Regions from separate parts of the Marinobacterium sp. xm-d-564 genome, predicted to be linked through region 1. Evidence: predicted binding sites of a transcription regulator. Region 1 holds the regulator's gene; the other holds the start of a gene.
What was found. Region 1 encodes sigma-54, which starts transcription at its own class of promoters, with help from an activator protein. Its sites were predicted from a motif close to TGGCACNNNNNTTGCTNT; they were not measured.
Positions count from the first base shown of each region.

Region 2: the regulator sigma-54 is predicted to act here: its motif matches at 2,150-2,167, upstream of glnA (glutamate--ammonia ligase).

Region 1 is NZ_WBYO01000001.1:209,362-214,466, reverse strand. It holds gene lptB (LPS export ABC transporter ATP-binding protein) at 1-397, shown strand, start outside; gene XMD564_RS01085 (RNA polymerase factor sigma-54) at 428-1,927, shown strand; gene hpf (ribosome hibernation-promoting factor, HPF/YfiA family) at 1,980-2,270, shown strand; gene XMD564_RS01075 (PTS sugar transporter subunit IIA) at 2,283-2,741, shown strand; gene rapZ (RNase adapter RapZ) at 2,744-3,604, shown strand; gene XMD564_RS01065 (HPr family phosphocarrier protein) at 3,613-3,882, shown strand; gene mgtE (magnesium transporter) at 3,912-5,105, shown strand, end outside.
Region 2 is NZ_WBYO01000004.1:3,540-8,644, forward strand. It holds gene typA (translational GTPase TypA) at 55-1,863, opposite strand; gene glnA (glutamate--ammonia ligase) at 2,253-3,659, shown strand; gene glnL (nitrogen regulation protein NR(II)) at 3,984-5,039, shown strand; gene glnG (nitrogen regulation protein NR(I)) at 5,041-5,105, shown strand, end outside.

The DNA.
Region 1 (5,105 bases):
CAAAGATCAACAGCACCAGAAAGCTCAGTCACTGCTTGAAGAGTTTCATATCACTCACATCAAAGAGTCCAAAGGGATGGTCCTATCCGGAGGTGAAAGACGCCGAGTTGAGATTGCAAGAGCCCTAGCAAACGATCCTGACTTCATCCTACTGGACGAGCCTTTTGCTGGTGTAGACCCCATCTCTGTCAGCGACATCAAACAGACAATCAGACACCTTAAAGATCGAGGTATTGGCGTCCTGATAACAGATCACAATGTCAGAGAGACTCTCGACATTTGCGAACGGGCTTACATCGTTAGTGAGGGTAACATTCTTGCAGAGGGTGAGCCTGAGCAGATCATGATGAATCAAGCCGTTAAAGAGGCTTATCTGGGCAATGATTTTCGCTTGTAACTCTCACACTTTTAAGTAATTATCATTTTAATGAAGCACTCTTTACAGCTCAAAGTCGGACAGAACCTGTCCATGACCCCACAATTGCAGCAAGCGATCAAATTGCTGCAACTCTCCTCCTTAGAGCTACAGACAGAGATTCAAGAGGCACTCGATAGTAACCCACTACTGGAGGTAGCCGATGAAGAAGATCAGAGTGAAGAGAACTCTCAAAGCATTGAGCAAAAAGAGTCATCAACCTTAGATGAGACCCAATCTAATTCAGAGATCGAAGAGACGTTCGAATCGTCTCAGCCGGAAGATAGCTGGTCTACTGATGACATCCCTGAACAGCTTTCAACCGACAGTCAATGGGACGATACTTACCAAAGCTCTTCAAATTCCAATCGTGATGATGATTGGATGCCAGGTGATAATGACGCTGCGGTTGAAACCATCCAAGACCACCTTAACTGGCAACTGAATCTGGTTAATTTCAGCGATGTTGATCGATACATTGCTGAGATGATTATCGACTCTATCGATGATCGTGGCTATCTGATCACCGATCTGCAGGACATTCTTCTTAACTGCCAAGAGGAACTACCTGAACTCTTTTTTGAAGTGGAAATGGATGAGGTGGAGACAGTACTTCACCGCATTCAACAGTTTGACCCACCCGGTGTCGGTGCCCGTGATCTTGCAGAGTGTTTGAAAATCCAGTTAAGACAGCTACCCATAGAGACACCTTGGCGCGCAGAGTCACTGCGCCTAGCGACCGACTATTTAAACCTGTTGGGCAGTCGAGATTTTAAATCTTTGATGCGCCGTATGAGGCTCAAAGAGGAGCAACTGTCAGAGGTGGTTAGGTTGATTCAATCACTTAACCCAACACCAGGAGACTCTTTAGATCTGGGTGATACTGATTACATCGTACCGGACGTGATCGTGCGTAAACGCGCTGGGGAGTGGACACTCACTTTAAATAACGACGTAGTTCCTGAGTTACGTATCAATGATGTCTACTCAGGCATGATTAAACGTGCAGACAACTCCGCGGAGAACCAATTTTTAAAAGACCATCTCCAGGATGCACGCTGGTTCATAAAAAGCTTACAAAGCCGCAACGAGACCCTCTTAAAGGTTTCAACGGAGATCGTTTCCAGACAGATCGGTTTTCTCGAGCAGGGTGAACAGGCGATGAAGCCTCTTATTCTTCACGATATTGCTGAAGCCGTTGATCTACATGAATCCACCATCTCCCGTGTTACAACTCGAAAATACATGCACACCCCGCGCGGTGTCTTTGAATTGAAGTATTTCTTTTCGAGTCAGGTGGCTACCAGTGACGGCAGTGGTGCATCGTCAACTGCGATCCGAGCAATCATTAAAAAACTAATTTCAAAAGAAGACCCTCGCAAGCCACTAAGTGACAGTAAGCTTGCTACACTACTAGATGAAGAGGGGGTGAATGTTGCAAGACGAACCATTGCTAAATATCGCGAAGTTCTCAACATTCCACCTTCAAATGAGAGAAAGCGTTTGGTTTAATTGAGGTAGGCGGCCTCATTTTTTCACTCCGCCTAAGACGAGGAGAAGTCATATGCAGATAAATATTACTGGTCATCACGTAGACCTGACTGAAGCTCTAAGTGAATACGTACGTAACAAGTTCGATAAGCTAGAACGTCACTTCGACAACATTCAGAATGTACAAGTTACTCTCAGTGTCGAAAAGCAGGGTAAAAAAGCCGAGGCTGATATTCACTTAGCCGGTGGCCAAGTGGTTGCTTCTGATGAGCATGATGACATGTATGCAGCGATTGATGGCTTAGTGGATAAGCTTGATCGCCAAATCATCAAGCACAAAGAAAAAATGAAATCTCACAAATAAACGAACGACAACATGCAACTAGGTGACCTACTGACGACTGAAACAACCGCCTGCCGGGAGTCAGTCGCCAGTAAAAAACGCCTTCTACAAGTGGCCAGCAAAAAGCTGGCCTCTTCAGTTGATGGCGTAACAGAAGATGAAATTTTTACAGGCCTTCTTAATCGTGAGCGATTAGGCAGTACAGGCATTGGCTCTGGCGTGGGTATACCACACTGTCGGATTCCGGGCTGTTCAACAGCATCGGCCTGCTTAATCACACTCGATGGCGGTGTCGATTTTGATTCAATCGATTCAGCGCCGGTCGATCTTGTCTGCGCACTGATCGTGCCCGATGATGGAAATGATGAGCACCTTAAGACACTAGCTGGTCTAGCAGAGCTGTTCAGCAAGCCCGAAGCCCTTAATTCACTTAGAGACTGCACGAATTCTGAGGCCCTACTCAATAAAGCAACTGAGCTATCAAAGGTCTGATCATGAGAGTCGTTGTCATCTCAGGTCGCAGTGGTTCAGGGAAGAGTACCGCCTTGCAAGCACTTGAAGATGTAGGGTTCTACTGCATAGACAACCTACCGGCGACACTATTGCCAGCGCTGGTCGAGCAGATGCTTAACGACCAGAATAACGCACCCCTGATTGCTGTGAGCATTGATGCCCGCAACCAGCATACCGACCTAAAAGCCTTCCCAGAGATCATGGAATCCTTGAGGGCTAGAGAAGATATAGGCATCGAGATCACTTATCTTGACGCATCAGAAGCGACCCTATTGAAACGGTACAGCGCCACTCGAAGAAAACACCCGCTGAGCGACCAAGATATTGGACTGGAAGAGGCAATAGCCTTAGAACGAGATCTGCTTGAACCCATCGCAAGTTCTGCAGACATGAGAGTTGATACCACTCGGCTTTCACTCTATGAACTGCGTGACACCATTAAATTGAGGGTAGCACAGCGTAAAGAGCAAGCGCTCTCTTTGCAGTTTGAATCCTTTGGCTTCAAGCACGGCGTTCCATTAGATGTTGATTTCAGCTTTGACGTCAGGGTGCTTCCTAACCCCTACTGGTTTGTAGAGTTGCGCCCTCTCTCTGGGAAAGATGAACCGGTTAAAAAATTTCTCAACGCTTCCGATGAAGTGAATGAAATGATTAATGACATAGAGCAGTTCATTGTGAAGTGGATTCCCCATTTCAAAACAAATAATCGAAGCTATGTTACTGTTGGCATTGGTTGCACGGGCGGCCAACATCGCTCTGTATACATTGCGGAGAGCCTTGCATCTCGCTTTGCTGACAGAATGGATAACATCCAAGTACGCCATCGAGAATTATCAGAATAAGTTTCGCAATGATTGAAAAAAACGTTACTATAATCAACAAATTGGGACTACACGCGCGTGCAGCGGCTAAACTTATTGGCGTAACAGGTAAGTTTGGTTGTGACATCAAAATCACAAAAGATGGCAAAACAGTCGATGCTAAAAGCATTATGGCCATTATGATGTTGGCTGCATCCCAAGGAACAGATCTAATCATACAAACGGATGGCGCTGATGAATCCGCCGCGATGGATGCCGTGATTGAGATCATAAATAACCGTTTTGACGAAGATGAGTAGAGACTAACCTACTCGTAAAGGAGGGCTGCATGAGTACGGACGAAGCACCGATCGCTCTAGATACGTTAAGCGAAGCCCTTCAATCAGATAATCTCAAACAGATTCGCTACATGCTCAACAAGGGCATGCGGCCTGTGGAAGTTGCTCACCTTCTAGAGAAAACCCCTCCTCGCGAACGTCGCATTGTATGGAACCTGCTCAACCCAGAGATAGAGGGTGAGGTTCTACAACACCTCGGTGAAGATATTCAGGCTGAAATTGTCAGCGATTTAGACGCGGCAGAAATTTTGGCGATGACAGAGTCACTCGATGTCGATGACTTAGCCGATATTCTTCAGCAACTTCCTGACACGGTCATGCAAGAGATGCTGCAAAACATGGATTTGCAGAATCGCCAACGTGTTGAAGCGGTACTCTCCTATCCTGATGATACGGCCGGCGGTCTGATGAATACCGATACGGTAACCATTCGACCTGATATTACGGTTGAGACGGCGCTTCGTTATCTACGTCGACACAGTGAGATTCCTGACAGTACCGACAGTATTTTCGTAGTGAGTCGCAAACGCAACGCACTAATCGGTGTACTTCCTATTACTCGACTTCTTATTTCAGACCCACAGATGCTGGTTCGTGAAATCATGAAGACCGAGAATGACCATGCAATCCCTGCCGATCTTCCTGAACGAGAGGTAGCTCGAATCTTCGAACAGCGCGACTTGATCTCGGCCCCTGTTATCAATGAGGATCGACAGCTTCTAGGTCGTATCACCATCGATGACGTAGTCGACGTCATTCGAGAAGACGCCGATCACTCACTGATGAGCATGGCCGGTCTGGACGAGGATGAAGACACCTTTGCTCCGGTACTAAAAACCAGTCGCCGTCGTGCAGTCTGGCTGGGAATTAACCTTATTACCGCTTTTTTGGCCTCGGCCGTCATTGGCCTGTTTGAAGCCACCATCGATCAGGTTGTAGCCTTGGCAGTACTGATGCCCATCGTCGCCTCAATGGGTGGCATCGCCGGCAGTCAAACCCTCACTCTTGTCATTCGTGGCCAAGCACTTGGACACATTGAAAGACACAATATTGGCTGGCTGTTTAACCGTGAGTTAATCGTTAGCATCATCAACGGGTCACTCTGGGCTGTTGTAGTGGCCGCCATTGCTGTCCTCTGGTTCCAAGATATGACCATCGGTATAGTGATCGCAATGGCCATCGTG
Region 2 (5,105 bases), on a different contig from region 1:
CGGTGCTCAATTTGCATTGGCACCGTTTTATGTTTTGCATTTATTGCAAATTAATTAACGCTTAGCGCGTTTACGCTCATGCTCTTTCAAGAACTTCTTACGAATACGGATGTTCTCAGGTGTTACTTCAACCAACTCATCATCTTCAATGAAGTCTAGAGCCTGCTCTAGAGTAAAGCGGATAGGTGGCGTTAGCACGATGTTCTCATCAGTACCTGAGGCTCGGACGTTGGTTAGCTGCTTACCTTTGGTTGGGTTAACCGTTAGGTCATTCGAGCGGCTATGGATACCAATGACCATGCCTTCGTACACTTCAATGTTTGGACCGATCATGAGGCGACCGCGCTCCTGAAGAGAGAAGAGTGCGTAGCCCAGTACTTTACCGTTAACCATCGAAACCAGTACGCCGTTGTTACGAGTCACCGTCTCACCCTCTTTCACCACACCGTAGTGGTCAAAGATTGAGTTCATGATACCAGTACCAGACGTCATGGTTAGGAATTGGCTACGGAAGCCGATCAAACCGCGAGAAGGGATCATAAAGGTCAGGCGACAGCGGCCTTTGCCGTCAACTTCCATATTCGTCATGTCACCGCGACGCATGCCTAGCTCTTCGATGATCGAGCCCTGGTGCTGCTCTTCAACGTCGATCATAACGATCTCGTAAGGTTCGTGGATTTCGCCATCTACCTCTTTCTGAATTACTTCAGGACGGCTGATGCCAAGTTCGAAGCCTTCACGGCGCATGGTCTCAATCAGTACCGATAGGTGAAGTTCACCACGACCTGATACACGGAATTTCTCAGGGCTATCACCCGGCTCTACACGCAGTGCTACGTTGTGAATCAATTCGCGCTCTAGACGCTCTTTGATGTTACGGCTGGTAACGAATTTGCCCTCTTTACCGGCAAACGGAGAGTCGTTGACCTGGAATGTCATAGAGACGGTTGGCTCATCGACAGAGAGTGCTGGTAGTGCTTCAACAACATCTGGGTGACACAGCGTATCTGAGATGTTGAGTTCGTCTAGACCGGTAATACAGACAATGTCACCTGCTTGTGCACTGTCGACATCGACACGATCAAGACCGTGGTAGCCCATGATCTTAAGGATACGACCTGAACGCATTTTTGCGTGTGAATCGATGACTTTAACAGGCGTGTTGGTAGAGATCTTACCGCGTGAGATACGACCCACACCGATAACACCGACAAAGCTGTTGTAGTCCAACGCAGAGACCTGCATCTGGAATGGACCTTCTGTATCGACGTGAGGCGCATCAACGTGCTTGATGATCGCTTCAAATAGAGGCGTCATATCGTCAGCCATAGCTTCGTGATCATCACCCGCAATACCGTTGATCGCTGAGGCGTAGACAATCGGGAAGTCCAACTGCTCATCGGTAGCGCCTAGGTTGTCGAACAGTTCGAAAACCTGATCCATAACCCAATCTGGACGTGCACCAGGACGGTCGATTTTGTTGATAACAACGATTGGCTTAAGGCCGCGTGCAAAGGCTTTCTGAGTAACGAAGCGTGTTTGTGGCATTGGACCATCAACTGCATCAACAAGCAGAAGGACCGAGTCAACCATCGACATAACACGCTCTACCTCACCACCGAAATCGGCGTGCCCAGGAGTATCGACGATGTTGATGCGGTAGTCGTTCCAAGTGATGGCGGTGTTTTTGGCAAGGATGGTAATGCCACGCTCTTTCTCTTGGTCGTTTGAGTCCATGACGCGCTCAGCGCCTTCATCACGACGGCCAAGGGTACCTGACTGCTCTAGAAGTTTATCAACTAGGGTGGTTTTGCCATGGTCGACGTGTGCGATGATGGCGATATTGCGAAGATTTTCGATCACGAGGTGAGTCTCATTAATTAAAGATGCGCGGATTATACGCGTCGAGCGTGATCAAGGCGAATTAATAGCCAATAAATTTGGACCATATGAACAATTGTTAGAAGCGAATCTAGTGCAAAATTTTTTGGCTGGAGTATCATATTGGCACACATCGACAGACTAGTAATAGTTTAAAGCACCATTGTGGTGCGTATGTTTTAGGTGTGCATCAAATTGGTGCGTTTATTGTCATTGGTGATTCGTTGCTGATGCGGTAAATCACCGTAAATAAAGACTTTTTTCGAGTTGGCATACTGTTTGCTAGCTCGTTAGGAAGACTGAGCTTGCATGGTGCAGGCTTAAACCCAAGGCTACTAGTCTGGCAATATCTGATAATGGAGAGAGCCATAATGTCTGAACAGACACTAAATCTGATCAAAGAAACTGACGCGAAGTGGATCGACCTTCGCTTTACAGACTCTAAAGGTAAAGAGCAGCACGTAACTATCCCAGTTCACGAAATGGGTGACGACTTCTTCGAAGACGGCAAAATGTTTGATGGCTCATCTATCCAAGGTTGGAAGGGTATTAACGACTCTGACATGATCCTTCGTCCAGATGACTCTTCATCTATCGTTGATCCATTCTCTGAAGATGCAACAGTCATCATCCGTTGTGACATCGTTGAGCCTGCTACAGGTCTTGGTTACGAGCGTGATCCACGTTCTGTTGCTAAGCGTGCAGAAGAGTACCTGAAATCAACAGGTATCGCTGACAGCGCTATGTTCGGTCCAGAGCCAGAGTTCTTCGTATTTGACGAAGTTCACTTCCACTCTGACATGTCTGGTTGTGGCTACACTGTATCTTCTGAAGAAGCTGCATGGTCTTCTAACAGCAAATTCGAAGGCGGTAACACAGGTCACCGTCCACGCGTTAAAGGCGGTTACTTCCCAGTACCACCAGTAGACTCTCTACACGATCTTCGTGCTGCAATGTGTGACGCGATGACAGCGATGGGTCTGCACGTAGAAGTACACCACCACGAAGTAGCAACTGCTGGTCAGTGTGAAATCGGTGTGGCAGGTAACACCCTTGTTAAGAAAGCTGACGAAGTTCAGATTCTTAAGTACGCAGTTCACAACGTTGCTCACGCTTACGGTAAAACAGCTACGTTCATGCCTAAGCCAATCGTTGGTGACAACGGCTCTGGTATGCACGTTCACCAGTCTCTATCTAAAGGCGGTGTTAACATCTTCGCTGGCGACGCATACGCGGGCCTATCTGAAGAAGCTCTTTACTACATCGGCGGTATCATCAAGCACGCTAAAGCGCTTAACGCTCTATGTAACCCAGGTACTAACTCGTACAAGCGTCTTGTTCCAGGCTTCGAAGCACCAGTTATGCTAGCTTACTCAGCTCGTAACCGTTCAGCTTCTATCCGTATCCCATACGTAACTAGCCCTAAAGGCCGTCGTATCGAGACACGCTTCCCTGATCCAATCGCTAACCCATACCTAGCGTTCTCTGCGCTAATGATGGCGGGTCTTGACGGTATCCAGAACAAGATCCACCCTGGCGATGCAGCAGACAAAGACCTTTACGATCTACCAGCTGAAGAAGCTGCTCAGATCCCACAGGTTTGTTCTTCACTAGAAGAAGCTCTGGACGCTCTAGAAGCTGATCACGAGTTCCTAACTCGCGGCGGCGTATTCACTGAAGACATGCTAAACGCTTACATCGAACTTAAGCGTGAAGAGTGTGCTCAAGTGAGCCAGACAACTCACCCAATCGAATACGATCTTTACTACTCAGTTTAAGATCTTATCGATTCAAAAAACCCGGCACCTGCCGGGTTTTTTATGTCCAGGATGGACGGTATCCTGCAGGCGCATGGATGCGCAGGAGCAGGGTATGCCAGGACGAACAGTATCCTGCAGGCGCATGGATGCGCACAAAACACCTCGCACCAAAATGGTGCATAATATCTTCATATATGCCATTCTGTTGTGCATGCTAAAACTCAAAAGCCCGTGGTTACTGGGTTTCGCTGAGTTGGCAACCTTTTTGCTTATTAAGTAGAGCTATTAAGGCTTAACGCTAGAGTAGAGCTGTTAAGTCATCAAAACCCTTGGGAATACCTAATGTTCGGATCGCAACAGTACAAATTGATTCTTGAAAACCTCAATACGGCTGTATTGGTACTGGGGCAGAAGTTCGAGTTGAAGTATATGAATCCGGCCGCTGAGGTTCTGTTAGAGGGTAGCTTTAAACGCTTAAAAAATTCACACATCGAGTATCTCTTTATTGGTTCCGAAGAGGAGCTCAAGCTATTAGAGAGTGTCTCTGCGACGGGACAGCATGTCAGTAAACGCGAAGCCGCTCTGATTACCTTTGGTGGTAACGAGTTGATGACGGATTACACCATCTCAAGGTTACCGAATGGGTTTCTACTGATGGAGTTGCACCCACGTGATCGCCTGGTTCGAATTGAGCGTGAAGAGGAGATGTTGAATCGACATGCCACCGCCAAAGTGCTTGTGCGTGGCTTGGCACATGAGATCAAGAACCCGTTGGGCGGGATTCGCGGCTCTGCACAGTTGCTAGAGCGCGAGCTGGATGATGAGGGGCTTAAAGAGTTCACCGGAATTATCATCGATGAAGCGGATCGGTTAAGAAATCTGGTGGATCGTCTGATGGGGCCTTACAAGAAGCCCAACATACACCCGGTGAACATTCACGAGGTGCTCGAGCGTGTGCGTGCTCTGATTGAAGTTGAAAGCGAGCAAGAGATTCAGTTGGTTCGTGACTACGACCCAAGTCTGCCGGAGTTTAACGGCGACAGTGAACAGTTGATCCAAGCGGTTTTAAACATCTGCAGAAATGCGATGCAGGCCCTGAAAGAGTCTGAAACAGCCGCTCCGCAAATCCGTATGAAAACACGAGCGCTCAGACGAATTACGCTGGGCGCAGAGCAGCATCGACTGGTCTGCTGCGTAGAGATTATCGATAACGGTCCGGGCATACCAAAGGATCTTTTAGATTCCGTGTTCTATCCGATGGTGACCGGTCGTGCGGAAGGGTCTGGGTTGGGACTATCGATTGCCCAATCTGTTATTGGTCAGCACCAGGGTTTAATCGAGGTCGCCTCGAAACCCAGTACAACAAATTTTAAAATTTTAATTCCTTTGGAGAGTTGAGATGGCTAAGCCAGCAACCGTTTGGATAGTAGATGATGATCGCTCAATACGTTGGGTTTTAGAGAA